2 regions of the Rhodopseudomonas sp. G2_2311 genome follow, and region 2 is predicted to be linked to the other one. Evidence: riboswitches for the same ligand, from Rfam matches in the RefSeq annotation. Region 2 holds a riboswitch; the other holds the start of a gene.

Region 1 (17,378 bases), on a different contig from region 2:
GTGGACCAGCCAGTATCGGCCGCTGTCCTGGCTCGGCGTCGATCTCGACGTTGCCTATACCAAAGCGCGGTTCACGGATTTCGACCCGGCTGGCGACTTCATCCCGGGCGCACCGGCCTGGGTGGCGAGCGCCGGCATCACGCTCGGCGAACAACGCGGCTGGTTTGGCGCACTGAAAGGCCGCTATTTCGGACCGCGGCCGCTGATCGAGGACGACAGCGTGCATTCGTTGTCGTCGCTGATCTTCAATGCCCGCGCCGGCTACCGTTTCGACAACGGCGTGCGGCTGCAGCTCGACGTGCTGAACCTGTTCAACGCCAAGACCAATCAGATCGAATATTACTATCTGTCACGACTGCCCGGCGAACCGCTGGGCGGCATCAACGATCGCCATGTTCATCCGGCAGAACCAACCGCGGTGCGGCTGACGCTCGCGGGTTCGTTCTGACGCCCCCGCCCGCATGCGCCGTAGCCTGCATGCAGCGCAGCGGAATGCGGGAAGCCGCAGACCAAGACCCGGATTTCGCTTCGCTGCATCCGAGCTACAGTTGCTGAAGTGACAGTCACTGACGTGACAAAATGCTCCAAAACACAAACGCGCGCCGGCGTGTGAACGCCGACGCGCGCCTCGTAACTCGCTGGTTCCCAGGCGCTGCGAGACGCCTCGGCCGAGCGGCTCACTGCTCGTGCATCACTTCCGGCGAGCGGGTCTCGTGCCCGCCGCAACGATGCTCAGTCAGCCAACCTCAGCGGGCGTCCCCAGCGAGGTGACAGCGTTTCGAGAGAGACACTGGACCACCTCCTTCCGTTGTTTCCGATGAAGAGAGGATAAGTACGATTCTCCGGTTTGTGAAGAGGCGATGACGCAGGCTCGGGCGCGGAACAGGTTTTCGATCCGCTCGTTGGTTTCGCTCACAGGGAGACCAACATGAACCCAGAAGCCAACGAAACCCTCAAGCTGATCGGCAGCGACAAGGTGCAGGGAACCGCGGTGTACGGGCCGGACGGCGAGAAGATCGGCTCGATCGAGCGGTTGATGATCGAAAAGGTCAGCGGCCGCGTGTCCTACGCGGTGCTGTCATTCGGCGGCTTCCTCGGCATCGGCGACGATCACTATCCGCTGCCCTGGCCGGCATTGAAATACAATGTCGAGCTCGGCGGCTATCAGGTGATGGTCACCGTCGACCAACTCGAACGCGCGCCGAAATACGGCCGCGGCTCGGAATGGGACTGGCGCGGCGCGCGCCAGGTCGACGATTATTACGGCGTGGCGCTGACCTGACGGTCCGCCGCCAGTCTGTCCGTCAGTGCGAGCGGAGCGAAGCAATCCAGGAACGCCGAGCACGGCGCTGGATTGCTTCCTCGCTTCGCCCCTCGCAATGCGCCGCCACCCCCCCCTCCTCCCAAGCCGCCGAGCGCCGATGATCGACGACCTTTGGTACAAGAACGGCGTAATCTACTGCCTGTCGGTCGCGACCTATATGGACGCCAATGGCGACGGCATCGGCGACTTCAAGGGCCTGACAAGGCGGCTCGATTATCTGCACGGGCTCGGCGTCACGGCGATCTGGCTGATGCCGTTTCAGCCCTCGCCCTATCGCGACGACGGCTACGACATCTCCGACTATTACGGCGTCGACTCGCGCTACGGCACGCTCGGCGACTTCGTCGAATTCACCCACGGATGCAAACAGCGCGGCATGCGGGTGATCATCGACCTCGTGGTCAATCACACCTCCGACCAGCATCCCTGGTTCAAGCAGGCCCGCGCCGATCCCAACTCGCCCTATCGCGACTGGTATGTGTGGTCGGATAAGAAGCCCGCCCACGCCGACCAGGGCATGGTGTTTCCGGGCGTACAGAAGTCGACCTGGACTCACGACAAGCAGGCGAAGGCTTGGTACTTCCACCGCTTCTACGAATTCCAGCCCGACCTCAACACCGCCAATCCCTATGTGCAGGAAGAGATCCTGAAGATCATGGGGTTCTGGATTCAGCTCGGCGTGTCCGGCTTCCGGATGGACGCGGTGCCGTTCGTGATCGCCACCAAAGGTCCGAAGGTCAAGAAGCCTGTCGAACAGTTCGACATGCTGCGAACCTTCCGCGAATTCCTGCAATGGCGCAAAGGCGACTCGATCATCCTGGCCGAGGCCAATGTCCGCCCCGAAGACGACCTGCACTATTTCGGCGATGACGGCGAACGCATGCAGATGATGTTCAATTTTCATGTGAACCAGCATCTGTTCTACGCGCTCGCCGCCGCCGACACCGGCCCGCTGGCCAACGCGCTTGCCGCCACCAAGCCGCGACCGGCCACCGCGCAATGGGGGCTGTTCCTGCGCAACCACGACGAGCTCGATCTCGGCCGGCTGACCAAGGCGCAGCAGCGGATCGTGTTCGAGAAGTTCGGTCCGGATAAAACCATGCAGCTGTACGATCGCGGCATCCGGCGCCGGCTGGCGCCGATGCTCGGCGGCGATCAGCGCCGGCTCGAGCTCGCCTACAGCCTGATGATGACGCTGCCGGGCACGCCGGTGATCCGCTACGGCGACGAGATCGCGATGGGGGACAATCTGGCGCTGCCCGAGCGGCGCTGCGCGCGCACGCCGATGCAATGGTCGACCGAGCCGCACGGCGGCTTCACCAAGAGCGACAAGCCGGAGATCCCGGTGATCGACCACGGCGCCTACGGCTTCGAGCACGTCAATGTCGCCCAGCAGCGCCGCGATCCGGATTCGATGCTGAACTGGACCGAGCGCATCATCCGGATGCGCAAGGAAGTGCCGGAGATCGGCTGGGGCGACTTCAAGGTGATCGCCGCGCGCGATCCCGCGGTGCTGATCCTGCGCTACGACTGGCGCAACAATTCAGCGCTGTTCGTGCACAATCTCGACGAGCAGCCGCGCGAGGTGTCGTTCGCGGTCGGGCTGCCCGATGATGCCGGCGATACCTTGATCGACCTGCTCGGCGACAATCACAGCCGCGCCACCCGCGGCCGGCACAAGCTGCTGATCGAAGGCTACGGCTATCGCTGGTTCAGGGTCGGCGGCCTCGATTATCTGCTGCGCCGGACCGAAGTCGACGGCGGCGGACGCGCGAAGGCCTGAACCATCGACGACCTTTCAAATCGTCGTTGCGAAGAGCGCAGCGACGAAGCGATCCAGCACCTCAGTGCCCGAAGCTCTGGATTGCTTCGCTTCGCTCGCAATGACGGAGAAGATGTTGGAAAAGGTCGGGCTCGGGCGGCTACACAACCTCCTCCGGCGCGCTTCCGACGATGATGCCTTCGTTGCCGCGGAGATCGAGGGTGTCGCCGACCCGTTCGCCGGCGCGGTCGAGCATGGTCGACAACAGCACCTCGCCGTCGAGTCCGATGGCGTCCGACGCGGCCGAGATCGGATCCGGTCCGAGATTGAGCGCCACCAGCACCGACTGTCCCTGATGACGCCGGCGATACAGCAACAGATCGCCCTCCGCGGCGAGCGGCTGATAATCGCCGAGCGCGAGCTGCGGCAGTTGCCGCCGCAGCCGCAGCAGCGCGCGATACAGATTAAGGATCGACTGCGCGTCCGCCCGCAGATTGGCGACGTTGTCCTGGGTGGCATCGGGCGCCAGCGGCAGCCACGGCCGGGCATCGGAGAAGCCGGCATTCGCTGAGGCGTCCCACTGCATTGGCGTGCGGCAGCCGTCGCGACCGACGCCGATCCCCGGCACGTTCTTCTCGAACGGGTCCTGCACGTCCTCGGGCGCGATCTCGACCTGCTCCATGCCGAGCTCGTCGCCGTAATACATCGTCGGGGTGCCGCGCAGCGTCAGCAGCAGCATCGCAGCGACGCGCGCCTGCGCCGGTCCGACCCGGCCCGCCACCCGCGGCCGGTCGTGATTGCCCAGCACCCAGTTGGGCCATGCGCCCGATGGCAGCGCCAGCTCGTAACGCTCGATCAGCCCGGCGATCTCGCGGGCACGCCATGGGGTCGACAGCAGCGCGAAGTTGAACGGCAGCTGCGCGCCCTTCAGCCCGGCGCCGTAATACGCCACCAGCCGCTCGACCGGCAGATAGATCTCGCCGATTAGGAGACGATGATCGAACTCCTCGATCACGCTGCGCAGCTCGGCCACCACCGCGAGCGTCTCCGGCCGGTCGGCCGAATATACCGGAAGCAGTGCAGCGTGCGGCGGCATGCCGGGGCGGAAATCCGGGTTGGGCGGGTTGTTGCGGAATTGATCGTCCTTGATCAGATGCCAGATCACGTCGACCCGAAAGCCATCGACACCCTTGCGCAGCCAGAACCGCATCGCCTCGAAGATCGCCGCCCGCACCTCCGGATTGCGCCAGTTGAGATCGGGCTGCTGCTTGAGGAAGGCGTGATAGTAATATTGGCCGGTGGCGTCGTCATATTCCCAACCGCTGCCGCCGAATTCCGACAGCCAATTGGTCGGCGGCCCGCCGTCCGGCGCCGGATCGCGCCAGATGTACCAATCGCGCTTGGGATTGTGGCGCGACGACCGGCTCTCGATGAACCAGGGATGCTGGTCGGACGAATGGTTCGGGACCAGATCGAGAATGACCTTCAGGCCGCGGGCATGCGCGGTGAGCACCAGCGCGTCGAAATCATCCATGGTGCCGAAGATCGGATCGATGCCGACATAGTCCGCGACGTCATAGCCGAAGTCCGCCATCGGTGACGGGAAGATCGGCGACAGCCAGATCGCGTCGACGCCGAGATCGGACAGATAGCCGAGCCGATCGATGATGCCGCGCAAATCCCCAATGCCGTCGCTGTTGCTGTCCTGAAACGAGCGCGGATAGATCTGATACAGCACCCCCGCCATCCACCACGACGCGCCCGCAACGGTTTCCATTCACATCTCCCCCCTGTCGGTCTCAGACGCGGCAGGGCGCGGCTTTGTTCCGAGCACGGCCGAATCCGGATCGCTGTGGTTGCACAGTCGTGCGTCAGGGCCGTGAACGGATGTCTTGCATCTGAGGTCAAAGGGAGGGTCCGCAGCGCCGGGCCACGGCAGAGTCATCCGCCTGTCGGAGATGAGCGGCAGGATCAGCCCGTCAAGAATCGGAGGCACGGTGAGCCCGACGGCCGGGCGTCGATGCCGGGGACAAACTATACCGGGCTACCGGTCAACGCATTCGTGAACTGACGATCCGGCTGGAGTTGATCGAACCGTCTTGATCGCAAGTGATTATTTACTGCAAGCAAGCAGGTTCTGCTGCGGCGCGATGCCGCCGGTAACCTGGTGTTTGCAGGGCTTGCCGCGTCGCGAAACTATGCCAAGTTGGGAACTGGGTGGGTTGCCAACGAATTGTCGGTCAAAGACTGAAATTCCAACCAACGCATCACTCTAGAGGAAGGTAGTAATGACGCAGATCTTCAAGGTGTATCAGGACGCGGCCAAGGCGCAGGCGGCCGTCGCGGAGCTCAAGGCCGCTTCGTTCAGCAACGCCGCGATCGTCTCCAGCGACAAGGACGGTACCGTGGTCACGGTCGACCCGCCGTTCGGCAAGGGTGGCCAGGCCGACGCGATCCTCAACCGCCACGGCGCGATCCGCGACGTCTCCTCTCGCCACGGCAGCAGCGCTTCGCTGGTGGATTCGTCCGCCCGCTTGACCGGCGCGCCGCGGCTGACCGACTCCCGCACCACCCTCGGCGGCATTTTCCCCGAGCTGACCAGCCCGAACTTCTTCCTGTCCTCGATGTTCGGTCCGCTGCTCTCGGCGTCGCAGAAGCCGTGGTCGTCGCTCGCTTCGAGCCAGAAGCCGTGGTCGTCCCTGACCAAGAATCAGGACGCCTGGTCGTCGCTCGCCAGCAATCAGAAGGCCTCGGCTCAGCTGATTAACAACCCGGCGCCGTTCTCGTCGATGCTCGGCCTGCCGGTGCTGGCCGGTCGCTAATCGGCGATCGCCGATCACTTATTGAGTTGCTGGAAGCGCCGGCTTGCCCGGCGCTTCTTTTTTGCGTTGCATCCATTTGAATTGGATTAAAAATAACTTGCAGGGCCGTGTGGGTTCCGGAATCAATTGATTAGTTTCGGGATTACGCATGCGATCGCCGCGCACAAAATTTTGCATCCAAGTAACAAGGTCGGCGACCAAGGCCGACCGGATGCGCTTTTTCCGTCTGGCGGCACCCGCGCAACCACCAGCTCATCCTGTCGGGGCGGGGTGGCTCTGATGCTGGAGCTCAGCCTGCTCGGGATCATCGCACTGGCAGCGGCCTATGGCACGGCGCTGTGGTGGATGGGTCGCCACGACGACGTACTCTATGGCGATTTCGTCAGCCCGGAAGGTGCGGCGACGCTTACATCTACTACATCTACGTCAGCCGAGCCGGCTTCCATGCGGCAGCAACACACCGCGCCGGCGACCAATCATCCCCGGGAAGCTACGCCTCATCGGCCAGCGGCGGCGCGTGCCGCAGTCCCACCGGTTCAAACTAGCGTTCGTCCACCGTCTCGGACATCCGCTGTGCCACAGCGCCCGGCACCACCGGCCCCAACCATCCCGTCTCAGCCTGCCGGAAATCGGCTTACCACGGCGCAACCGCTGTTACCGGCACCACTGCCGCCGGTCACACCTTCTGCTCAGCATCGCTCGCCCAGCAGGCCGATCCCGGCACCTGCGCGCAGCCAAGCGCCTGCGCACAATGATGTGCTGAATTCGCTGCTGGAGACGATCAAGCACGACCTGAACAACGCGGTCGGCAAGTCCTGACGCCGACCGCGAAAGGCCGTGTGACGATCAGTCGTGGCGGGACATCACGCGGGCGTTGGCGTGCTGATGCTCGCCTTCATGACCGCTCGCGATTACTACGCCGAACAAAATCAGCACCGTCGACACCGCGGCCGCAGCCAACAGCAAGATGTCGAAAGTCATCATGGTGGTCGTCATTGCCGTACCCCCCTGCAATGAAGCAGTAACTAAGCTTCCTGCTGATCGGCGGCGGCGGCGTTGACGCCGATCAACCGGAGCACACTCCGGATGCAGGCTGCCGTGCGCGCAGCGCAGAGCAAGCGGCGACAACGGCTCCAACTCCGGGATTGGCGCGCGATAGCGTACCGAACAGCGCTGGTTTGACGGAAGCCGCAACCACTTCGCGGTAACCCGCAACAACAGCCGATCGAGATCAGGGGAACGCGTGAGGGGGTTGGTTGGAGCGGGCGAAGGGAATCGAACCCTCGTATGCAGCTTGGGAAGCTGCCGTTCTACCATTGAACTACGCCCGCGCCGGGCGCCGCGCTGACGCGGCGACGGACTCTGATCTAGCCGAGACCGGGCGCGCCGCCAAGGGGCGATCATTAAGGGGGCCGGCGCGCGACGCCGCAGCCCCTCCCGCACCGCAATGCCGACTCGTTAAAGTTGTTAATAATTTGTTTACTTTCTAGATGCGTCCCCGCTTTTCGCTGGTACGGTTCTGACTATGGCGAGGGCTGCCTACACGATCTTCGACACCATGATGGGCCGATGCGCGATCGCATGGGATCGCGGCAGCGTGCTTGCCGTGCAGCTGGCCGAAAACCGCGAGATCGACACCCGCCGCCGGCTGCTGCGGCTCTGCCCGGATGCCCGCGAGAGCCGTGCCGAGGCCTGGATCGAACCGGTGATCGACGGCATTGCGGCGGCGCTGCGCGGCGAGCCGTGGGAGTTTTCCGACGTTGCGCTCGATCTCGGCGGGATTCCGGCGTTCGATTGCCGCGTCTATGCGGCGGTCCGCGCAATCCCGCGCGGCGAGACGTTGACCTTTGCGGAGATCGCCAAGCAGCTCCGCGCCTCCGGCGCCGTGCATGCGGTCGGCCAGGCGATCCGGCGCAACCCGTTCGCCCTGATCGTGCCGTGCCACCGCGCGCTCGCAGCCGCGGGCGACACCAGCGGCATCTGCGCCAATGGCGGCGCCATCACCCGGCGACGCCTGCTGTCGCTCGAAGGCGCGCTCGCCACCAGCGGCCCAAGCCTGTTCGACGTGCTGCTGCCGTTTGCCCCGCGGCAGGCTGACCGCTAGCGGACGATCGGCACGGCCGGCGGCTTTGGCCCCCAGCGCGTCACCAGCACGCTGAGCGCCGACGTCAGCCCGAGCAGCACCATCGATCCGGCGGCGAGCAGATAGAAGCTGCCGGTGCTGCCGTGGTGCTGGATCAGCAGCCAGCCGCCAATCACGACGAACAGCAGCCGCCCGGTCTGCGCCAGCACTGGTCCGAGCACCCTGGCAGCGCCCTGCGCGGAAAAATACATCGAGATCGCCAACCCGATGAACGCGTACATCGGCGCGGCCGCGCGCAGATACTGCTCGCCGGCGAGCCGCACCGCTGTGTCGTCGGTGAACAGGTCGATCCAAAGGTGCGGGAAGATCGCGATCCCGGTGCCGACCACGCCGACGAACAGGAACGACACCAGCCCCGCCGTCCAGGCGATCTGCCGCGCCCGTTTCACGCGGCCGGCGCCGATCGCCATGCCGATCATCGGCACCGACGCGATGCCGACCGCAAACGCGATCGAGGTCAGCATGAATTCGAGCCGGCCGCCGATGCCGTAGCCGGCCAGCACCGCGGTGCCGAAATGCGCCAGCATGTGGGTGAAGATCGTGATCGTCAGCACCGACTGCAGCGGCGAGAAGCACGACACCGCGCCGACCTTCAGGATGTCGACGAACATGCCGCGCTCGATCCGCAGGCCGGCGAGCCGCGGCTTCACCCCGGCGCGGCCGGAGAAGATCACCCAGGCCATCACCGCAGCGCCGATCGAGAACGCCGTCAGCGTGCCGGCCGCGACGCCGGGCATGCCGAACCGCGGGATCGGCCCGAAACCGAGGCCGAGCGCGCCGCCAAGCACGATCTGCAGCATCGCCGAACTCAGGATCATCAGCGACGGCAGCTTCATGTTGCCGGTGCCGCGCAGGATCGCCGCGAACGTGTTCATCAGCCACGGCACCACCGCGCCGGCGAAGAAGATGTGCACGTAGCCGGCGGCCTGGCTCAGCACCGCGCCGCGGCCGCCGAGCAGCGCCAGCGCCCGCTCGCCGAACGTCAGCATCCCGACCGTGAACACCAAGCCGAAGCACAGCCCGATCAGCAGCGCGTGCATCGCCAGTGCCGCGGCGCGGTCGTCGTCGCGGGAGCCGAGCGCCCGCGCAATCGCCGACGCGACGCCGCCGCCCATCGCGCCGCCGGACATCGTCATGGTCAGGATCACGAACGGAAACACCAGCGCCATCGCGGCCAGCGCCTCGGTGCCGAGCCGGCCGATATAGGAGGTCTCGGCGATCGCCACACAGGTGCCGGCGGTCAGCGCCACGACGTTCGGCCACGACAGCCGCAGCAGCGTGCGCAGGATGCCGTCGTCGAGCAGCGGATTTTTGGGGGGCGGAGGCGACGGCGCAGGCGGAGCCGGCGCGGCTTGCGCGACCGGTGGCAGCTCCGCCACGGCAATATCGGACATGCGTTTCCCCCGAGCCCGATCTTCAGCCGGGCCTCAGCCTTCCTATCACCGTTCCGGGCCGGCGCGATGGTCGCGCCGCGCATGGCCACCCGCAGATAGGTTGGAACGGCTCAGCGCACCGTCCAAACCAGCGAGGCGGTGCGGTGATCGCCGGCCAGACTGACAGCGATGCCCCGGCCGCACGCCGCGGCTAGCCCCTCGGCCAGCCCTTCGAGGACACGCACGCAGGCCGGATCGGCGTCGGCAACGCCGTCCATCAATTTCCAGCCGCGCTGCCGCAATTCGAAGCCGCCACCGACCTCGCGCAGCTCGACGTCATCGCCCTGCGCATCGAGCAGCGCCCGCAGCATGGCGGCGAAGCCAGCGGCATCGCGGCCGGTGACGCCGAGCGCCGCTGCCAGCTCGTCGTAACTCTGCATCCCGATCAGCTTGCCGGTCAGATGCAGCAGATAGCCGCCATCGAGCGGGCCGAACAGCTGCACCAGGGTTGGGGCCGCGGTGCGGACATATTCCATCGCGTAGTTGCGATAGGCCTTCTCCAGCCGCGACTTCGGCCAGCTTTCGACCGGAAGCGCCGGCGCCGCCGCGGGATCGAACAGCGGCGCTTCGAGATGGCGGGCGAATTGCAGCCGCTGGTCCGGCTCGAGGGCATGGTCGGCCTCGTAGTAATAGCCTTCCAGGCCGTCCTGGCCGTCGACGCTCTGCTTGGTGCAGACGAAGCCGAGCTTCAGATTGCCGAGCGCGACGCCATTGTTGGCGTGCCAGCCGCGGAGCATCGCCTTCGATACCTCGGAAGGCACGCCGCAGATCGCGGTGCCGCGCCAGATCCAGCGCGGCGGCGGATAGCGGATCCACGCCTTGCGATCGGTTTCGTACATGTATTCGACATGCACGCCGCCGATCCAGTTCGACAGATAGTGATACTGCGCCGCCGCGACCGCCGGCGGCAGATCGCTGAGCCCGAGCTTGGCGAGCCCGGAGACGAAGCGCTCCTGCTGCTGACGGCGAAACACCCGGAATACGAATTCGGCAGCATCCGCCGTACCGCGGCGGCTGACCAGAGTCAGGACCAAGCCGGTGAACACCGCATGATACAGCTCGGCGACGCCGCGCCATGCGCGCGACCGCACCGCCTGCGCGGTCTCGGACGCTTCTCCCATCGGCTCTCTTCCCGTTGTTGTTTTTGTTCGTGGTTTCTGCCGCGGCCGCCCTGCGACCAGCCGTCTCACCGATTTTCACGGGTGGAAATTGAACACAACCCCGCTTCCTACATTGCCTTGTTCAGTTCCTTCCGTGGAGATTTGGAGATGCGCCGATCGCTTCCGACCAGCCGGCTCGCCCTGTGCCTCGCCCTGGTGCTGCCGCTCGCGGCCTGCGGCGATCAGTCCAATCTGGCACAGGGCGAAGATTTCGGCCCCTCGCCGACGCTGCCGGAGCCGGCGAACACGCTGTTGCCGACCGTCAATATCGCCAAGGCGGTGGGCTGGTCGGAAGGCGCCACTCCGAAACCGGCCGAGGGACTTGCAGTGACGGCGTTCGCGAGTGGGCTCGATCACCCGCGCACGATCCACGTGCTGCCGAACGGCGACGTGCTGGTGGCCGAAACCAATGCGCCGGAACGCCCCGAAGAGGGCAAGGGCCTTAAGCGCCGGGTCGCCGAGTACGTCATGGGGCAGGCCGGCGCCCGGACGCCGAGCGCCAACCGCATCACCCTGCTGCGCGATGCCGACGGCGACGGCGTCGCCGAGATCCGCGAGACGTTCCTCCAGGGCCTCAATTCGCCGTTCGGCATGGCGCTGGTCGGTAACGACTTCTACGTCGCCAACACCGATGCGATCGTGCGTTTCCCCTACAATCCGGGCGACACCCGGATCACCGCAGCGGGCGAAAAGCTGGCCGATCTGCCGGCCGGCCCGCTCAATCATCACTGGACCAAGGATCTCGTCGCCAGCCCGGATGGCAGCAAGCTGTACGCGACCTCCGGCTCCAACAGCAACGCCGCCGAACACGGCATGGCGGTCGAGGAAAACCGCGCCGCCGTGATCGAGGTCGACCGGGAGAGCGGCGCGACGCGGCTGTTCGCGTCCGGCCTGCGCAACCCTAACGGTCCGGCTTTTCATCCCGAAACCGGCGAATTGTGGGTCGTCGTCAACGAGCGCGACGAGATCGGCAGCGACCTCGTGCCCGATTACATGACTTCGGTGAAGGACGGCGGATTCTACGGCTGGCCGTACAGCTACTTCGGCCTGCACGTCGATGACCGCGTCAAGCCGCCGCGGCCGGATCTGGTCGAGAAAGCGATCGTGCCGGACTACGCGCTGGGCAACCACACGGCCTCGCTCGGGCTCGCCTTCAACACCAGCGATCTGTTTCCCGACGCGATGAAGGGCGGTGCCTTCGTCGGCCAACACGGCTCGTGGAATCGCAAGCCGCACTCCGGCTACAAGGTGATCTTCATCCCGTTCGAAGGTGGCAAACCGTCCGGGCCGCCGCGCGACGTTCTGGCCGGCTTCCTCAACGCCGACGAACAGGCGCAGGGCCGCCCGGTCGGTGTCGCGCTGGACCAGCGCGGCGCGCTGCTGGTCGCCGACGACGTCGGCAACGCGATCTGGCGGGTGACCCCGGCGGGTAATCAGTCGGCATCCCGTTGAGCGCACCTCGCCCGCGCAGCATTCCGACAACTGGATCGGTGGTGCTGATTTTTGGGGGCGTTCATGCTATAAGTTGCGCATGAGCGTCGCTTTCGACATCGACGAACCGCTATGTTTGCGCGAGGCCGTCAACCGGTTGGCCACGGTCGGGCCGGTCGAGACGATCATCCTGTTCGGAAGCCGAGCACGCGGAGACCACACGCCCGATAGTGATTACGACCTGTGCGTGATCCTGAGCGACGACGTCGCGCCGGGAGTGTTCACGCCGGTCTCTCTGTGGCAGCAGGTTTCGGATCTGGGCATTCCGATCCAAATCGTGCCTATGCGTCGAAGCCGCTTCGAAGCGGCGCGGGCCGACTCCAGCAGCATCAGTCATCAGATCGAGCGAGACGGCCGCGTCGTCTTCGACAAGACCGCGCTTTCATTGGCGCCATGAGCTCGAGCGATCCCGGGCTCTGGCTTGATCTGGCTACGAGCGACGCAACTGCGGCACGCCGCTTGCTCACTCCTCCAGCTTCATTGCCGCAAGCCGCCTATCTGGCTCAACAAGCCGCCGAGAAGGCGATCAAGGCACGGCTGATTGCTCTTCGCATCGCTTTTCCGCGGCACGGCGGCCGAGGGCACGATCTCGTTGCGTTGACCAATCTGGTACCGGTCGGAGACACGGCCCGACCGCTGTTCGAAGAGCTCTCGTCGATCACACCCTGGGCAACCGCGTTTCGCTACCCTTCCGACGACCCCGCCACGGAAGCGCACCTGACGGCAGAAGAAATAGCGGCAAAGCTGGAGCAGACCGAAACGGCTATCGCCCTCGTGCGTGGAGACCTCGACCGTCAGCAGTCGTGATCGAACTCAAGCCTTGAAATGCTTGCTCAGCTTCAGGCCCTGGGCCTGGTAGTTCGAGCCGATGCGCTGGCCGTACATCGCGTCGGGGCGCGACAGCATCTTTTCGTAGATCAGGCGGCCGACGATCTGGCCGTGCTCGAGAATGAACGGCACTTCGCGCGAGCGAACTTCCAGCACCGCGCGGGCACCCGAGCCGCCGGCGCCTTCGTAACCGAAGCCAGGATCGAAGAAGCCCGCATAGTGCACGCGGAATTCGCCGACCAAGGGATCGAACGGCACCATCTCGGCGGCGTAGTCCGGCGGGACCTGCACGGCTTCCTTCGAAGCCAGGATGTAGAACTCACCGGGATCGAGGATCAGCGTGCCGTCGGGACGGGCCGCGATCGGCTCCCAGAACTCGCCGACCGCATAGCCGCCGCGGCGGTCGATATCGACGACGCCGGTGTGGCGCTTGGCACGGTAGCCGACGAAACCGTCGGAGTTCTCGCCCGAGAGGTCGACGCTGAGCGCGACGCCGCCGGTGAGGTCGGCGTCGTCGGCATCGACCAGCCGCTCGGCATCATGCAGCGCGTCGAGTTCGTCCTGCTCCAGCGTGGCCTGGCCGACGCGGAAACGGACCTGCGACAGCCGCGAGCCTTCGCGCAGCAGCACCGGGAAGGTCTTCGGGCTGATCTCGGCGTAGAGGGGACCGTGATAGCCGGCGCCGATCATGTCGAAGCGGCGGGTGCCGTCGGCGATCACCCGGGTGAATACGTCGAGCCGGCCGGTCGAGCTTTTCGGATTGGCGGCCGCCACGATGTGGCGCGGCATCGCCAGGCTTTCGAGCAGCGGCACGATATAGACGCAGTTGGTTTCCAGCACGGCGCCGTCCGACAGGTCGATCTCGTGCAGCTTCAGCTCATCGATCCGCTCCGCCACGGTGCAGTCCGGCCCCGGCAGGAAGCTGGCGCGCACCCGGTAGGCGATCGGCCCGAGCCGCAGATCGAGGCTGGCCGGCTGGATCTGGCTCTCGACGAACGGATAGTCCGGTAGGATCAGGCCCGACTCCGTCATCGCCGCGATCATGCGGTCGGGCAGAATTCCGTTGGCGTCGGGCGGCAGGGTGAACGGCACGGTGTCGGTCCTTCGGAGCGCAAGCCATGCCCTCCGGGAAACTCAGATACGAGCCTCAACCGCTAGCCGAAGCCCGGCTTGACGGGAAGAGTACGGAGGATTAAGAGCCCGACTTATCCCGTGGTGATTTGAGCCGGCCGGCTTGCAGCCACGTTAAACAAGTCGCTAAACAGGCCGGGGACGTTGTGGTCCCGGCCCGAGGGTTGAGCCCCAGGCCGGTTTTTTTGTGCCCGCCTCGTCCGATGTGGGCACGCTGGAGACCACATGTCCGAGTCCAAACCGACCATTCCCGTTCCCGCCACGGCCCATTTCCGCCGCGAGACCCGCCTGGTGCATTCCGGCAGCTTGCGCTCGCAATTCGGCGAGACGTCCGAGGCGCTGTTCCTGACCCAGGGCTTCGTCTACGACAGCGCCGAGCAGTGCGAAGCGCGCTTCACCGGCGATGACGCCGGCTTCCAATATTCGCGGTTCTCGAACCCGACCGTGTTCAGCTTCGAGCAGCGGATGGCGGAGTTCGAAGGCGCCGAAGCGGCGCGCTCGACCGCCACCGGCATGGCGGCGGTGACCGCCGCGATGCTAGCGCCGCTGCGCGCGGGCGATCACGTCGTCGCCTCCAAGGCGATGTTCGGCTCGTGCCGCTATGTCGTCGAAGACCTGCTGCCGCGCTACGGCATCGAGTCGACGCTGGTCGATGGCCTCGATCTCGACCAGTGGCAGAAGGCGGTGCGGCCGAACACCAAGACGTTCTTCCTCGAGAGCCCGACCAACCCGACCCTCGACGTGCTCGACATCGGCGCGATCGCCGAGATCGCCCATGCGGCCGGCGCACGGCTCGTGGTCGACAACGTGTTCGCGACGCCGATCTGGCAGAGCCCGCTGCAGCTCGGTGCCGACGTCGTGGTGTACTCCGCCACCAAGCACATCGACGGCCAGGGCCGCTGTCTCGGCGGCGTGGTGCTCTCTTCGCAGGCGTTCATCGAAGAACACATCCAGATGTATCTGCGCCAGACCGGCCCGTCGCTGTCGCCGTTCAACGCCTGGGTGCTGCTGAAGGGCCTGGAAACGCTGGCAGTTCGGGTCGAGAAGCAGACCTCCAATGCGGCCGCGATCGCCGATGCGCTGGCGGGCCATCCGAAGGTGCCGCGCCTGGTGTATCCGGGCCGCGCCGATCACCCCCAGGCCGCCACGGTGAAAAAGCAGATGGCTGCCGGCTCGACCCTGGTCGGCTTCGAAGTGAAGGGCGGCAAGGCCGAGGCGTTCCGCTTCCTCAACGCGCTGCAGCTGGTGAAGATCAGCAACAATCTCGGCGACGCCAAGAGCCTCGTCACCCATCCGTCGACGACGACGCATCAGCGGCTGAAGCCGGAAGCGCGCGCCGAACTCGGCATCAGCGAAGGCTTCATCCGGCTGTCGGCCGGCTTGGAGCACAAAGACGATCTGATCGAGGACCTGCTCGCCGCGCTCGACAAGGTGTGAGCGAGCCGCCGTATCGGCAGCAAGAGTGAAGTATCGGGCGACGCAAAGCGTCGTCCGGGACTGTTTCGGTAACGTCGTGACCAGCGGTTACGTGAGACCGATCAGCTGATTGCGCGCGCGACGACCGCAGTCATCGCCGCATTCGTTACATCGGCCGGAACGCCGTGACGTCGCTCGGACCGGCGGTGCCGAGACGGACCTGGTCGACCGAGCGGATGATGCCGTCGCCGAGCAGCTGCGCGAAGCAGGCGTAGCCCCAATCGTTCATGTGCAGCCCGTCGGCGATGACGAACTTGTCGAACGGGATGGCCTGCTGCTCGTGCCATTCCTTCATCACTTCGAACCGCGGGAAGATGCCGACGCGGCGCAACTCGGCGAGCCGGCCGAGCGCCTTGATCATCTTGCCGGCGTTCTCGCCGCGTTCGTTGACGCGCGGCACGTATTGCGGATCGACCAGCACGATATCGGCGCCGGCGGACTGGATCGCCTTGATGCCGTCGTCGACCAGCTTGCCGGTGTCGGCCGGATCGAGGTTGCGCAGGATCGCGTTGGTGCCGACCTGCCAGATCACCAGATCGGGCTTCGCATCCAGCACCGTCGACTTCAGCCGCCGCATCATTTCGGGCGCGTCTTCGCCGCCCTTGCCGCTGTTGACCACGGTGATGTCGGAGGCCGGATAATGGCGGCGGAGCTGCGCCGCCAGCCGGTTCGGATAATTAAAGGCCGGCGAAGTCGAACCGTAGCCCTGGGTGGAGGACGAGCCGAACGCCACGATCACCACCGGGCGGTGATCGGCCAGCTTGCGCGCCACCCGCGGCAAGGCGCCGATCGACTTGGCGCCGCCCTTCGGCGGCAGGCATGGCACCCGGCCGAGGATGTCACCGGCCTGCTTGGCAACATCTTTAATCTTGTCGAGCGCGGCGCCCGCGACGGTTTTCTTGCGCTCGAGCGTAGAAACATCGACCTCGCCCTCGCCGGGCGCCACGGCCGGCGCCGCCTCGGCGGCTGGCGGGGCTGGCTCCGATGGGGTCTGCGCGAAGCTTTGCGGAGGAGCGATCAGGAGGGACGCCGTCGCCAAAAACGCCGCGACGGCGGCCGATCTCAAAGGGCCGGAAACTCTCATTAACGCTGGGTCCTTGCCTCCGCCGGATCGGTCTGCGCAGCCTCGATGACGAATGCCATCAGCGCGCGCGCCAGGCAGTTGTGCACGCGCAGCGCCAGATCAATCCCCGGCGCCGGGCTGAACAGATCGAATTCGCCCGTCTCGTTCCAGTGGCGCATCAGAGAGAAGCGGTCGAACAGCGGGACGTCGTGTTCCTGCGCCACCACCCGCATCGCGTCGAGATATGGCGCCGGATTGATCATGGTCTCGGTGCGGGGACTATACTGCAAATTCATCAAGATGATGTCAGAGCCGGCCTGCTTCACCGCATCGATGCCCTGCCCCAACGCGGTGCGGAAATCGTCCGGGTCGATCGAGCGGATCGCGTCGAACGTGCCGGTCTGCCAGATCACCAGCACAGGCTTGCGTTCGGCGACCAGCGCCGCCAGCCCGGTGGCAATGTCGGCCGCGGTGCGCTTCGGCCGCATCTCGACCATCACGTTGATCGTCACGCCCGGGAAACGGTCGCGCAGCAGGGTCTGCAACCGGCCGGGATAGGAGCTGTTTTCGGCAGATAGGATGGTGGAGGAGCGGCTGCCGACCACCAGGATGTCGAGCTTGTGGGTGGTCTTCAGCGCCGCGGCGACGCCCTTCAACTTGGCTTCGCTGGCCAGCAGATAGGCTGGCGGAACACAGGTGGGAGCATCCTCGGCGACGGCTGCGCGGGGCGACAAGCCGACCGCCG
Region 2 (13,458 bases):
GATACAAAAAAGGGGTTTTCAAGTCATTTGACGCGAGGCTTTAAAGGCTGGGCGGCGGGTGCAATTTGTTCGGTGTGTCCAATCGTTGCCATCGTCAGAGCGATGGGTCGCCGGGTCAAGCCCGGGGACGACGCGAGGGCGTGCAAAGGTGGTCTTGACATTCCTGCAAGGACTATAGTCCGCGGCGCCTGCGCGATGGTTCGCAAGCCATCGCGATCCATCCACCAACCTGCGCCAAGCGGCGCGCCCCCGCCCCTCGTCGTGATGACGACGGGCGCATAGCTAGGGCTCAGCGGAGCCGCGAGAACGGATGGGTGTGGCTGTTTGATATCTGAATAGAGAGACGATACGGCGCAGAGCGCGCGCTCCAATCTCCACCGTCCTCGCCCGGCTTGTCCGGGCGACCCAGTATTCCAGAGCGCTCGCTGGGAGCGCTCGATGCTGACTACGAATGCTCTGCGATACTGGGTCCCCCGCCTGCGCGGGGGACGACGTGAGAGGTGGAGGGACGACGTGAGACGGCGGAGAGGCGAGGTAAGAGCGGCGGAAGATTGCCCGCTTACTCCGCCCCTTGGCCGAGCTGCTTGTGCCGCCGCCCGAAGTCCGGGGCGGCTTCGTCCTGGCCGATCTGGACGATGCCGCGGCGGATGGCGCGGGTGCGGGTGAAGTGGTCGAACAGTGCGTCGCCGTCGCCGCGGCGGATGGCGCGGGTCAGCTTCGACAGGTCTTCCTGGAATTCGCCGAGCATCTCCAGCACCGCGTCCTTGTTGGTCAGGAACACGTCGCGCCACATCGTCGGGTCGGACGCGGCGATGCGGGTGAAATCGCGAAAACCGCCGGCCGAGAACTTCAGCACTTCCGATTGCGTCACGCCTTCGAGTTCTTCGGCGGTCGACACGATCGTATAGGCGATCAGATGCGGCAGATGGCTGGTCACCGCGAGCACCAGATCGTGGTGCTCGGGCGTCATGATCTCGACATTGGCGCCGAGCGCGCGCCAGAACGCGGCGAGCTTTTCGGTCGCTTCGGCGTTGGTGCCTTCGGGCGGGGTGAGAATGCACCAGCGGTTGATGAACAGCTCGGCGAAGCCGGAATCCGGGCCGGAGTTCTCGGTTCCGGCGACCGGATGCGCCGGCACGAAGTGAACGTCCTCCGGCAGGAACGGCGCCATCGCCTTGACGACCGCGGCCTTGACCGAGCCGACGTCGGAGACGATCGCGCCGTGCTTCAGATGCGGCGCGATCTCCTTGGCGACATCGCCGCAGGCGCCGACCGGGATGCACAGAATGACGAGATCGGCACCCTCGGCGGCTTCGGCGTTGCTCTCGACCACGCGGTCGACGATGCCGAGTTCGCGCACCCGCGCCCGGGTCTCTGCCGAACGCGCGGTGGTGACGATTTCGCCGGCGAGGCCGAGCGACTTCGCTCCACGCGCGATCGAACCGCCGATCAGGCCGAAGCCGATCAGCGCAACTTTGCGAAACATCGGCGCAGAGTTCATGGCTGGCCCATGAACTCGCGCAAGTTCTCGAGCACCAGCGCGTTGGCTTCGTCGGTGCCGATGGTCATGCGCAGCGCATGCGGCAGGCCGTAATTGTTGAGCGCGCGCAGTACCAGGCCACGCTTGGTCAGGAACGCGTCGGCTTCCGCCGCGGTCTTGCCCTTTGTGGTCGGGAAGTGGATCAGCACGAAGTTGCACACGCTCGGCGTCACCGTCAGCCCGAGCTTCGGCAGCTCTTCGGCCAGGGTGTTGCGCCACTTGTCGGTGTGGGCGCGCGAGCGCTCGACATGGCCGGTGTCCTGGATCGCCGCGACCGCAGCGAGCTGCGCCGGCACCGAGACATTGAACGGCCCGCGGATGCGGTTGACCGCATCGACGATGTTGGCCGGACCGAACATCCAGCCGACGCGCAGCGCGGCGAGGCCGTGCACCTTGGAGAAGGTGTGGGTCAGCACGGTGTTCTCGGTGGTCGATACCAGTTCGATGCCGAGCTCGTAGTCATTCTTCATCACGTAGTCGGCATAGGCGGCGTCGAGCACCAGCACCACATGGCTGGGCAGGCCGGCGCGCAGCCGCTTGACCTCGTCGAACGGGATGTAGGTGCCGGTCGGATTGTTCGGGTTGGCGAGCCACACCAGCTTGGTGTTCGGCGTCACCGCCGCCAGGATCGCGTCGACGTCGGTGGTCAGGTTCTTCTCGGGCGCGACCACGTTCTTGGCGCCGTTCGCCAGCGTGGCGATCGGATACACCAGGAAGCCGTGCTGGCTGGAGATCGCCTCGTCACCGGGCGCCAGATAGGTGTGCGCCAGCAAATTGAGGATTTCGTCCGAGCCGGCGCCGCAGACGATGCGGTCGGGATCGAGGCCGTAGGCCTTGCCGATCGCTTCGCGTAGAATCCGCGAGGTGCCTTCCGGATAGTCCTCGAGATGATCCGCCGCGCTCTTATAGGCCGCGATCGCGTGCGGCGACGGGCCGAACGGGGTCTCGTTGGCCGAGAGCTTGAACACCTTGCGGCCGGGTTCGGCCACCGGGCTCTTGCCAGGGGTGTAGGGCGCAATATCGAGGATGCCGGGATTCGGCACGGGACGTGACATCGTCAACTCCGGAAAAATCGTCGGGCGGCTGAGAGCCGGTAATTACGCGGACTTGCCGCTCGGGGGCACCGTATAGCGCCTTGCGTGGCTGCCGACGAGGGCCGACGAACGGAGGGAGGCCCCCGCTGCGATCAGGGCAGCCTTGATCTGATCGAGGCCGCCAGGCGCCGGGATCGACACCAGCAGGGCGGCGCCGTCAAAAGCGGTGTCCGGGACCGCCACGACGTCGGCCAGCGGTGACAGTGCCCGGGCGGTATCGGCACTCCAGCCCGACACTCGGATGCTCCAGGTCTCGACCTCGGTGACCATGGCGCTGTCGGCGACCCGGGACACCACGAAGACCGGCAGTGCGGCCGGGTGGTCGGCGCGCTCGATGAACGGCAGCCGGGCGATGATCTTCGGCGCGCCGTCGGCTTCCAGCGCCAGCCACCACGGATTGTTGCCCGAGGTCGCCGACACCAACGCCAGGTCGCCCTTGGACTTCGCCACCGCCTCGACCGCCGCCGAAGCCGAGAAGTGCGCCACGTAAGGCACCGTGAAGCCGAAATGGAAGCGGGCGGAATCCCGCATCGCCGACTCGCCGAGTGACTGGTCGGCGTGCACCGCAAACGGCGCCTGCACATAGGTAAAAGTCGCGATGATGACCCGCCAGATGCTCTCGACAGTGTCGAGCGGCAGGATGCCGTGGTGCCGCTGCACCAGGCGCCGCATCATGTCGGCCTCGCGCGCCGGGCGGAATGCCGAGCCGACCTCCTGGGTCTGCTTCACCGCGATCAGCCGATCGATGATCTCGCCGCGCTGCATCAGCAGCTGGTGCACCTGCTCGTCGATGCTGTCGATCTCCTGGCGCAGGTCGGCGAGCGACGGCGGCGAGGGCGGCTTGGTCATTGCTTTTAGAACCTCGGACAGAAACGGGGATCGGCAGTCGCGGCGGTGCCGCGGTGCGTCCTTCTGCTTAAGAAACGGGGGCAGCGAAGGCAAAGGAAACATTGACCCTTTCCGGGCCAGGCTGCGCGGCCGTCGTGTTGACGGCTTTCGGCTTTGCAATTATCGTCCGGGCCAGAACTCGTGGTCATTTGAGCCGGCCGGCTTGCAGCCACGTTAAACAACTCGCTAAACAGGCCGGGGACAGTTCCGATCCCGGCCGAACCAATGTTCAGGCCGGGTTTTTTATTCGCCCTGCCGTTCTTATCTGAGGTCGAACCGGGGCGTCCCCGGGATGTCGAGGCCGTTGGCAGGCGTATGATGAATATCCATTCGGTGAAGGGGCAGAAGATCGCCGCCGGCGAGCGGACCCAGGAGGTCGACCACCCGCATTCGCTCATCGCGCAGTTCGGGGCCGACCAGCCGCTGCCGCTGGATTGCGGCATCGAGCTCAGCCCATTCCAGATCGCCTACCAGACCTACGGCACGCTGAACGCCGACAAGAGCAACGCCATCCTGGTCTGCCACGCCCTGACGATGGATCAGCACATCGCCAACGTGCATCCGATTACCGGCAAACCCGGCGGCTGGCTGACCCTGGTCGGCCCCGGCAAGCCGATCGATACCGACCGCTTTTTCGTGATCTGCTCGAACGTGATCGGCGGCTGCATGGGCTCCACCGGCCCCGCCTCCACCAACCCCGCCACCGGCAAGCCCTGGGGGCTGGATTTCCCGGTCATCACCATCCCCGACATGGTGCGTGCCCAGGCGATGCTGATCGACCGGCTCGGCATCGACAAACTGTTCTGCGTCGTCGGCGGCTCGATGGGCGGCATGCAGGTGCTGCAATGGTCGGTGGCGTTCCCGGAGCGGGTGTTCTCGGCGCTGGCGATCGCCTGCGCGACCCGGCACTCGGCGCAGAACATCGCCTTCCACGAACTCGGCCGCCAGGCGGTGATGGCCGATCCGGATTGGCAGCACGGCCGCTACTTCGAGCACGGCTGCTTCCCGCATCGCGGACTCGCGGTCGCGCGGATGGCCGCGCACATCACCTACTTGTCGGACGCGGCGCTGCATCGCAAGTTCGGCCGCAAGATGCAGGATCGCGACCTGCCGACGTTCTCGTTCGACGCCGATTTCCAGGTCGAGAGTTACTTGCGCTATCAAGGCTCGTCCTTCGTCGAGCGGTTCGACGCCAACTCGTATCTGTATCTGACCCGTGCGATGGATTACTTCGATATCGCGGCCGACCATGACGGCGTACTGGCTGCCGCGTTCCGCGGCACGCAGACGCGGTTCTGCGTGGTGTCGTTCACGTCGGACTGGCTGTTTCCGACCTCGGAATCGCGCGCCATCGTGCATGCCCTGAATGCCGGCGGCGCACGGGTTTCGTTCGCCGAGATCGTCACCGACAAGGGACACGACGCGTTCCTGCTCGACGAGCCGGAATTCATCGATATCGCGCGCGCTTTCCTGCAATCGGCCGGCACTGCGCGCGGCCTCGGTAAGGCGGAGCACTGATCATGTCGGTGCAGGAAGGCTTGCCGCTGGAAGATCACGCGCGTCCGCAACTGCGCGTGCATCGCGCCGACCATCTGCTGGTCGCCGATATGGTCGAGACCGGCTCGAAGGTGCTCGACGTCGGCTGCGGCGAAGGCGATCTGATGCAGCTCCTCGAGTCTCGCGGCGTCGATTGCCGCGGCATCGAGCTGTCGCGCGAGGGCGTCAATCGCTGCGTCGCGCGCGGCCTTGCGGTGGTGCAGGGCGACGCCGACACCGACCTCGATCACTACGTCGACGATGCGTTCGACTACGTGATCCTGTCGCAGACGCTGCAGGCGACGCGGCAGCCGAAAGAGGTGCTGGAGAATCTGCTGCGGATCGGCCGCCGCGCGATCGTGTCGTTTCCGAACTTCGGCTACATCAACATGCGGCTGCAGCTGCTGATCCACGGTCAGATGCCGCGCACCGAGAACCTGCCGGCGACCTGGTACGACACGCCGAACATTCACTTCTGCACGATCAAAGACTTCATCGGGCTGTGCGATCAGATCGGCGTCAAGATGGAGCGCGCGGTGGCGCTCGACCGCTACGGTCGGCCGCTGCGGCTGAATGCGCCGTGGTGGTTCTGGAATATGTTTGGTGAGCAGGGGGTGTTTTTGCTCAGCCGCGCGCAGAAAAAACCGCCGCTGCAGGCCGCCGACTACGTGGCACCTTAGTCGTACTTAATAAGTCGTTAATACGTGCGGTGATCAGTTCACCGCACGCGATACGTGTAAAAATGTTGCGTATCATGAAATTTCCTCGAAATTTCCCCTAAAATCTGACTCTCGCTTTCTCAAAGCCATCCTCTCGCCATCCCTGATCGATTAACGCGTCGACCCCGATGTTGGCCCGTGCGGGTCGGCGCGTCTCGAGGAGTTCCGGGAGAGAGAGACTGTATGGTTGTGTTTTCTGCGTTTGGATTGTTCCGCTTCGTCGCTGCCGCCCTGTCGTTCGTGGCGCTCGCGGCGATCGCCGCTCCCGCATCGGCCAAGCCGCTGCATCGTCACCACGCTCACGCGTCCAGCTATTCGCATCACTCCGCGTCTCGTCACGCGCACCATCATCGTCGCTCGCACGCGTGGCGCCGTCACGGCCGCATCGCGAAGCAGCAGGCGGAGGTCGCGCCGTCGGCTTTCGGTTTCCCCGCTAACGATCCGGCCATGGATGTCTCGGCCGCGATGGCGCAGCCGCAGCTGCAGCCCGCGACGCAGAAGCGCACCAGTCGTCGTCAGCGCCTCGCCGCCCAAGACTTCCAAACGCAGTCGTGGAATGGCGGCGGTACCGGCTCGAGCCTGGTGGAAGCTGCGCGCAGCTACATCGGCAGCGGCAATCCGACCGGCCGTCGTGCGCTGTGGTGCGCGCGGTTCATGAACATGGTGCTTGAGCGCACCGGCCATCAGGGCACCGGTTCGGACATGGCGAGCTCGTTCGCGCGCTACGGCCAGCGCATCTCCGGTCCGCAGGTCGGCGCGATCGCGGTGATGTCGCGCGGCAAGCGCGGCGGCCACGTCGGCGTCGTCAGCGGCATCGATGCGAACGGCAACCCGATCGTGGTGTCCGGCAATCACAGCCACCGCGTCGCCGAGTCGGTGTATTCGAAGAGCCGCATCTACGCTTACGTGATGCCGTCGAGCTGATACGAGGCGCTTCCCTCAAGGCACAACGTCATCCGCGGGCTTGACCCGCCTGCGCGGCCGAAGCCGCTTCGGCGCGGCGAAGGCCCGCGGATCCATCGCGCGCGGAGCGCGCCTCTTCGAAGAAGATGGATCGCCGGGTCGAGCCCGGCGATGACCTCAGGGGTGTTGAGCGCGATCTTGCAAGCACGCTACGCGAACAGCGCCGGCTGCTCGACCTGCACCGCATCGCCCTGCGCGAGGTCGCCGGCTTCGATCACTTCGGCATAAACCCCGCAATCGGCGTGGCCGAGGTTCTGCTGCAGGGTCTCGGGAATCGACATGTCGCGGGCGGCGGTCTGCGGATCGACATTGGTGGCGGCGCAGCGGACGATGCGTTTGACCACCTTGAGCTTGGCGTTGCCGATCAGCAGCGTCTGGTCCATCAGGTCGAATTCATGCCAGGCCGGCCAGCCCTGGACATAGAGGTTGGCGCGGAAGCGCAGCGGATCGACAGCGCGGCCGATCATGGCTTCCAGCGCCGCGACGCTGGCCAGGTTGATGATCGACACCACCTTGCGGGCGACGTCCGAGAAGCTGTGGCCTTGGCCGGCCAACAGCTTGGGCGGTCCGCGCAGCTCGTCGGCGCAATAGCCGGCGAAGAACCGTTCGATCGCGGCGCGGCCGGGTTCGGTCCGAAGATCGCCGCGGGCCAGTTCGGCGCCGTCGCGGGAGAGGCTGAGCTCGCCGGTCGCGGCATCGTAGCGGCTGCGCAGGGCGGCGAGCCGCTCGTTGCGCATCAGCATCAGAAACCTGATCTTGGGGAAGTAGCGGGGATTGGCCGGGTCGAACCCGATCGGCCCGTTTTCGATCGCGAACGCCCGGTCGCCGGGCAAGGTCTGGCCGACATCCAGGGCGACGGCGGGTAACGGCTCGGGCGACAAGCCCTTGACCGGATAGCGATAGATCGAGGCGACGGAGGCGAGTGCAGGGTCTGTCATGGCGGGTCTTTAAGGGATCGCGCCGGCTTCGGCAGCCCACGAAAATGTGAGCCGGGGCCTTCCGTTTGCCGGAACAGATGCCCACATTTCCGTCAAGCCGATGCGGTCCGCACGGTGACGACCGCCTCCGGCTGAGGAATGTCAGCGCGGCCGGCGGAACCCCAATGAAGATGCCGTCGGGCGTGCTTTTCGAAGGCGCCGAGGGCAGGCTGAGGGACCGAACCAATGAACGTAGAAAAATATACCGAACGTGTGCGCGGCTTCATCCAGTCGGCGCAATCGCTGGCGATGCGAGAGGGCCATCAGCAGTTCTCGCCGCTGCACATTCTGAAAGTGCTGCTCGACGATTCCGAAGGGCTGGCGGGCGGTCTGATCGACCGTGCCGGCGGCAATTCGCGTGCGATCCTGAAGGCGACCGAAGAGGCGCTCGGCAAGATGCCGAAGGTGTCCGGCTCGGGCGCCGGCCAGGTCTATCTGGCCCCGGCGACCGCCCGGGCGTTCGACGCTGCCGAGAAGGCCGCCGAAAAGGCGGGCGACAGCTTCGTTACCGTCGAGCGACTGCTGCTGGCGCTGTCGCTGGATAAGGACAGCGAGGCCGGCCAGCTGCTCACGAAGGGCGGCGTCACCCCGCAGAACCTCAACGCAGCCATTAATGCCCTGCGCAAAGGCCGCACTGCGGATTCGGCGACCGCCGAGAATGCCTATGACGCGCTGAAGAAATACGCCCGCGACCTGACCCAGGCGGCGCGCGACGGCAAGCTCGACCCGGTGATCGGCCGTGACGAGGAGATCCGCCGCACCATCCAGGTTCTGTCCCGGCGCACCAAGAACAATCCCGTGCTGATCGGCGAACCCGGCGTCGGTAAGACCGCGATCGTCGAGGGCCTGGCGCTGCGCATCCTCAACGGCGACGTGCCCGAGAGCCTGAAGGACAAGAAGCTGCTCGCGCTCGACATGGGCGCGCTGATCGCCGGCGCGAAATATCGCGGCGAGTTCGAGGAGCGGCTGAAGGCCGTGCTCACCGAGGTCACTGCGGCCGAGGGCGGCATTATCCTGTTCATCGACGAGATGCACACCCTGGTCGGCGCCGGCAAGGCGGACGGCGCGATGGACGCCTCGAACCTGCTCAAGCCCGCGCTTGCCCGCGGCGAATTGCACTGCATCGGCGCCACCACGCTCGACGAGTATCGTAAGCACGTCGAGAAGGACGCTGCATTGGCGCGGCGCTTCCAGCCGGTGTTCGTCACCGAGCCGACGGTCGAGGACACCATCTCGATCCTGCGCGGCCTGAAGGACAAGTACGAGCAGCACCACGGCGTGCGCATCGCCGACTCGGCGATCGTGGCGTCGGCCACGCTGTCGAACCGCTACATCACCGACCGCTTCCTGCCCGACAAGGCGATCGACCTGATGGATGAAGCCGCGGCGCGGCTGAAGATGCAGGTCGACTCCAAGCCCGAAGAGCTCGACTCGATGGACCGCGAAATCGTGCGGCTCAAGATCGAGCAGGAGGCGCTGAAGAAGGAAAGCGATCCGGGCTCCAAGGCGCGCCTGGTGACGCTTGAGAAGGAGCTCGCCGATCTCGAAGAGAAGTCGGCGGCGCTGACCCAGCGCTGGAGTGCCGAGAAGAACAAGCTGTCGGATGCCCAGAAGCTGAAGAGCGAACTCGACGCTCTGCGGATCGAACTCGCCAATGCGCAGCGCCGCGGCGAGTATCAGCGCGCAGGCGAGCTCGCCTATGGCCGGATTCCGGAGCTCGAGAAGAAGATCGCCGAGATCGAAACCAACGAGAACGCCGGCGCGATGGTGGAGGAGGCGGTCACCGCCAACCACATTGCCCAAGTGGTGTCGCGTTGGACCGGCGTGCCGGTCGACAAGATGCTCGAAGGCGAGAAGGAAAAGCTGCTGCGGATGGAAGAGCAGCTCGGCCAGCGCGTGGTCGGGCAGTTCGAAGCCGTGCACGCGGTCTCGACCGCGGTCCGCCGCGCGCGCGCCGGCCTGCAGGACCCGAACCGGCCGATGGGCTCGTTCATGTTCTTAGGTCCGACCGGCGTCGGCAAGACCGAGCTGACCAAAGCGCTCGCCGAGTATCTGTTCGACGATGAGACCGCGATGGTCCGCATCGACATGTCGGAGTTCATGGAGAAGCACTCCGTGGCCCGGCTGATCGGCGCACCTCCCGGCTACGTCGGCTATGACGAAGGCGGCGTGCTGACCGAAGCGGTGCGGCGCCGGCCGTATCAGGTGATCCTGTTCGACGAGATCGAAAAGGCGCATCCGGACGTGTTCAACGTGCTGCTGCAGGTGCTCGATGACGGCCGCCTGACCGATGGTCAGGGCCGCACCGTGGACTTCCGCAACACGCTGATCGTGATGACCTCGAACCTCGGCTCGGAGTATCTGGTCGCCCAGGCGGAGGGCGAGGACACCGGCGCGGTGCGCGAGCAGGTGATGGGAATGGTGCGCGCGCACTTCCGCCCCGAATTCCTCAACCGCGTCGACGAGATCATCCTGTTTCACCGCTTGCAGAAGAGCGAGATGGGCCGGATCGTCGACATCCAGTTCGCGCGGCTCACCAAGCTGCTCGAGGACCGCAAGATCGTGCTCGATCTCGATGCTGCGGCCCGCGACTGGCTGGCCGAGAAGGGCTGGGATCCGGCTTACGGCGCCCGTCCCTTGAAGCGGGTGATCCAGCGCAGCGTCCAGGACCCGCTCGCCGAGATGATCCTGGAAGGCACCGTCAAGGACGGCGACCACGTCGCGATCTCGGCCGAAGGCGGTGTCCTGACCTTCAACGGCAAGCCGCCGCACAGCGCGGACATCGAGCCGTTCACGGGACGCCCGCCGAAGCGGATGCTGAACTGACGCGCGCCGTCATTGCGAGCGCAGCGAAGCAATCCAGAGGCTCCGCGAACCGAGCCTGGATTGCTTCGTCGCTTCGCTCCTCGCAATGACAGGATGAGAAGTTGACGATGTGCTCCGAAGCGATCGCTGCGGAGCACGTCGCGTTTCGGCCTACTTCTTTTCGATCTTGTAGATCGCGTTCTCGATATCGGACGACACGTAGATCGTGCCGCCGGCGCCGACACCGATGCCGGTCGGCATGTTGGTTGGCGGCAGGCCGGGGGCGCCTACGAGGCCGATCGGCAGATTGCCGGCGATTTCGGTGACGCTGCCGCTGGCCGGATCAACTTCGACGATACGCTTGGCGCCGACTTCGGCGACGATCAGCTTGCCGGATGGCGCCAGCGCAACGCCTTCGGGCATCTTCAGGTCCTTGGCGACGACGGTCTTGGCGCCGGTCGCCGGGTCGATCTTGCTGATCTGGCCGGCAAACGCTTCGCTGACATACACCGCGTTGTCCTTGCCGAGCACCAGGCCGACCGGACCAGCCAGATCGGTGGCGATCGCCTTGCGGTCCTTGCCGTGCTCGCCGGAGACTTCGACGAGCGACTTGGTGCCGAGTTCGGCAACCAGCAGCTTGCCGTCGCCGAGCCGGATCGCGTCGTAAGGCGCCTTGAAGCCATGCAGCATGTCGCGGCTCTGACCGGTCTTGCGGTCGATCGTCTGCACCGTGCCGGTGAACCAGCTCGACAGGATCACCTCGTCGCCCTTGGCGGTGGCGCTCATCGGATATTCGAGCGTGGTGCCGTCAGCGTGCATCCGCGCCACTTCGCGCACGTCGCCGCTGGCGCCGTCGACGGTGCGATAGGCGAAGACGTCGGCGACATAGATGGTGTCCTTGCCGCCGTCGGACACGACGCCGATGCCGCCGGGAAATGCCAGCTTGCCGATGATCACCTGCTTGGCCGCGCCGGTTGCGGGATCGACTTCCTGGATGCCGTTGTCGGCCATATTGGAGACGTAGATGCGGTCATTGGCATCGATCGCGAGATTGTCGAGCGACGGTTTGAGCTGCGCCACCATCTGTTTGGCGCCGGTCTTCGGATCGATCTTGACGAGCTGACCCTGCGCCGTATCGAGCGCCCACAGATTGCCCTTGGAGTCGAAATTCGCGGCTGCCGGCACCTTGAAGCCGTCGGCAACGACGCTGAGCTCGCCTTTGTCGACGTCGACCTTGACGATCTGCCCCTTGAACCACAGCGGGCCGTACAGCTTGTCGTCGGGGCCGAACTCGAAGCCGTTCAGACCGCCCATCTTCTCCATGATCTTGCGTGGCGGCTTGGCGCCCTCGACGTCGATCTCGTACAGCGCGTCGCCGAGAAACACCTGGGTCGCATAAAGCCGCCCGTCCTTGCGGAAGGCCAGCGAGTTGATGCCGGGCAGGCCGGAGGCGAGCTTCTTGATCGGGCCGTCGCCGTTGCGTGCATAGAGATCGCCGGTGAGGAAGCCGGTCCACGCCATCGTGCCGTCCGGCGCGATCGCGATATCGTCGGCCATGCCTTCCGGCGTTGGCACCGCGATCTTGGCCGTGCCGGCGGCGCGATCGACCTCATACAGCGCCGCGCCGGCGACGCTGCCGGCGAACAGTTTGCCGGCCTTGTCGACCGCAAGGCCGTGCACGCCGTGAAACGCCGAGCCCGGGACCAGCTTGGTCACCTGATAGCTGTCGGCGTGTGCGGCGGACAGCATCAGCAGGCCGATCGTCAACGCGCTCGCGCCGCGCGCAAGTTTGCCCTTCATTGCATTCCCTCCGAGATCTTCTCGTTGTTATGGCGAGAGTATTCGGCGGGGCTAGGAAGTTGGCAAATGGAATCGAAGCCGCGCTGCAGCAGATTCCTCGCCGCGGAATGCTGCGCGGCGGGACAGGCTTCGAACTAAGCGAGGATCAGCGCCGCGCTTGCGCGGTGGAGGAGGTGCGAACCGGGGCCGAGGCGGTGAGATCTTCCGCCAGTCGTCCGCCACCGCGGCCGGTCATCATCGCGTCAAGCCGGTCGCGTTCTTTCTCGAAGCCGGCGAGCATCGGGCCTTCGAGCGACCGGCCGCGCGGCAGGCGCACACGCATCGGATCGACGAAGCGACCGTTGACGATGATTTCGTAGTGGACGTGCGCGCCGGTCGACAGGCCGGTCGAACCGACGAAGCCGATCACCTGGCCCTGGCGCACGCGTTTGCCGGGCTCCATGCCCTTGGCGAACGCCGACATATGGCCGTAGGCGGTCTCGTAGCCGTTGGCGTGCTTGATACGGATGTACTTGCCGTAACCGCCTTCCCAGCCGGACTTTTCGACGACGCCGTTGCCCGAGGCAAAGATCGGCGTGCCGTAGGGAGTCGACCAATCGACGCCGGTGTGCATCTTGACGTAGCCGAGGATCGGATGGCGGCGGGCGCCGAAGCCGGAGCGCATGATCGCCTGATTGACCGGCTTGCGGACCAGGAACTTCTTCGCGCTCTTGCCGGTCTCGTCGTAGAAATCGACCGCGGCGTCATCGGGAGTTTGGAAGCGGTAGTATTTCTTGGTTTCGCCGCCGACGGTGAGGGAGGCGAACAGCACGTCGTTCTTTTCGACCGTGGAAGTGGTTTCGTCGTCGCCCGCGTAGAACACTTCGAACGAGTCGCCGGCCTGGACTTTGCGCTGGAAATCGACGTCGTAGGAGTAGATCCGGATCATGTCGTCGATCACCGACTGCGGCACCTTGTTGCGGAGCGCGGTCTCGTAGATCGACTGATACAGCCGGACGCCGGTGCCGTCGTCCTCATCCTCATCGCTGTTGTCGGCGGTGTCGCTGACGGTGTTGAGGCTCTGAACGTCGACGGCGACGTAGCGGCCGAGATCGGAGAGCGCTGCGACCGCTTCGACCGCGGAGTCGTTTGCGACG

Evidence for each region. A riboswitch is a leader RNA that binds a small molecule or an ion and turns the genes downstream of it on or off. The one in region 2 is predicted to bind S-adenosylmethionine.
Region 1: linked by a shared signal. The riboswitch ahead of VRZ08_RS23460 (O-succinylhomoserine sulfhydrylase) and the one ahead of metX (homoserine O-acetyltransferase MetX) in region 2 are both predicted to bind S-adenosylmethionine.

The regions. Positions count from the first base shown of each region.
Region 1 is NZ_JAZDRK010000029.1:19,715-37,092, forward strand. Features, by position in the region: gene VRZ08_RS23390 (TonB-dependent receptor) at 1-448, shown strand, start outside; gene VRZ08_RS23395 (PRC-barrel domain-containing protein) at 929-1,282, shown strand; gene VRZ08_RS23400 (alpha-amylase family protein) at 1,422-3,107, shown strand; gene VRZ08_RS23405 (alpha-amylase family glycosyl hydrolase) at 3,247-4,863, opposite strand; gene VRZ08_RS23410 (hypothetical protein) at 5,375-5,908, shown strand; gene VRZ08_RS23415 (hypothetical protein) at 6,755-6,904, opposite strand; tRNA gene VRZ08_RS23420 (tRNA-Gly) at 7,166-7,239, opposite strand; gene VRZ08_RS23425 (methylated-DNA--[protein]-cysteine S-methyltransferase) at 7,434-8,012, shown strand; gene VRZ08_RS23430 (MATE family efflux transporter) at 8,009-9,445, opposite strand; gene VRZ08_RS23435 (hypothetical protein) at 9,556-10,605, opposite strand; gene VRZ08_RS23440 (PQQ-dependent sugar dehydrogenase) at 10,753-12,096, shown strand; gene VRZ08_RS23445 (nucleotidyltransferase domain-containing protein) at 12,176-12,532, shown strand; gene VRZ08_RS23450 (HEPN domain-containing protein) at 12,529-12,942, shown strand; gene VRZ08_RS23455 (2'-deoxycytidine 5'-triphosphate deaminase) at 12,949-14,055, opposite strand; SAM riboswitch at 14,166-14,245, shown strand; gene VRZ08_RS23460 (O-succinylhomoserine sulfhydrylase) at 14,320-15,531, shown strand; gene VRZ08_RS23465 (SGNH/GDSL hydrolase family protein) at 15,677-16,654, opposite strand; gene VRZ08_RS23470 (SGNH/GDSL hydrolase family protein) at 16,654-17,378, opposite strand, start outside.
Region 2 is NZ_JAZDRK010000022.1:1,867-15,324, reverse strand. Features, by position in the region: gene VRZ08_RS21465 (prephenate/arogenate dehydrogenase family protein) at 560-1,501, opposite strand; gene hisC (histidinol-phosphate transaminase) at 1,498-2,595, opposite strand; gene VRZ08_RS21455 (chorismate mutase) at 2,638-3,483, opposite strand; SAM riboswitch at 3,654-3,733, shown strand; gene metX (homoserine O-acetyltransferase MetX) at 3,838-5,040, shown strand; gene metW (methionine biosynthesis protein MetW) at 5,043-5,738, shown strand; gene VRZ08_RS21440 (TIGR02594 family protein) at 5,961-6,701, shown strand; gene VRZ08_RS21435 (MOSC domain-containing protein) at 6,890-7,678, opposite strand; gene clpB (ATP-dependent chaperone ClpB) at 7,904-10,543, shown strand; gene VRZ08_RS21425 (hypothetical protein) at 10,694-12,322, opposite strand; gene VRZ08_RS21420 (M23 family metallopeptidase) at 12,468-13,458, opposite strand, start outside.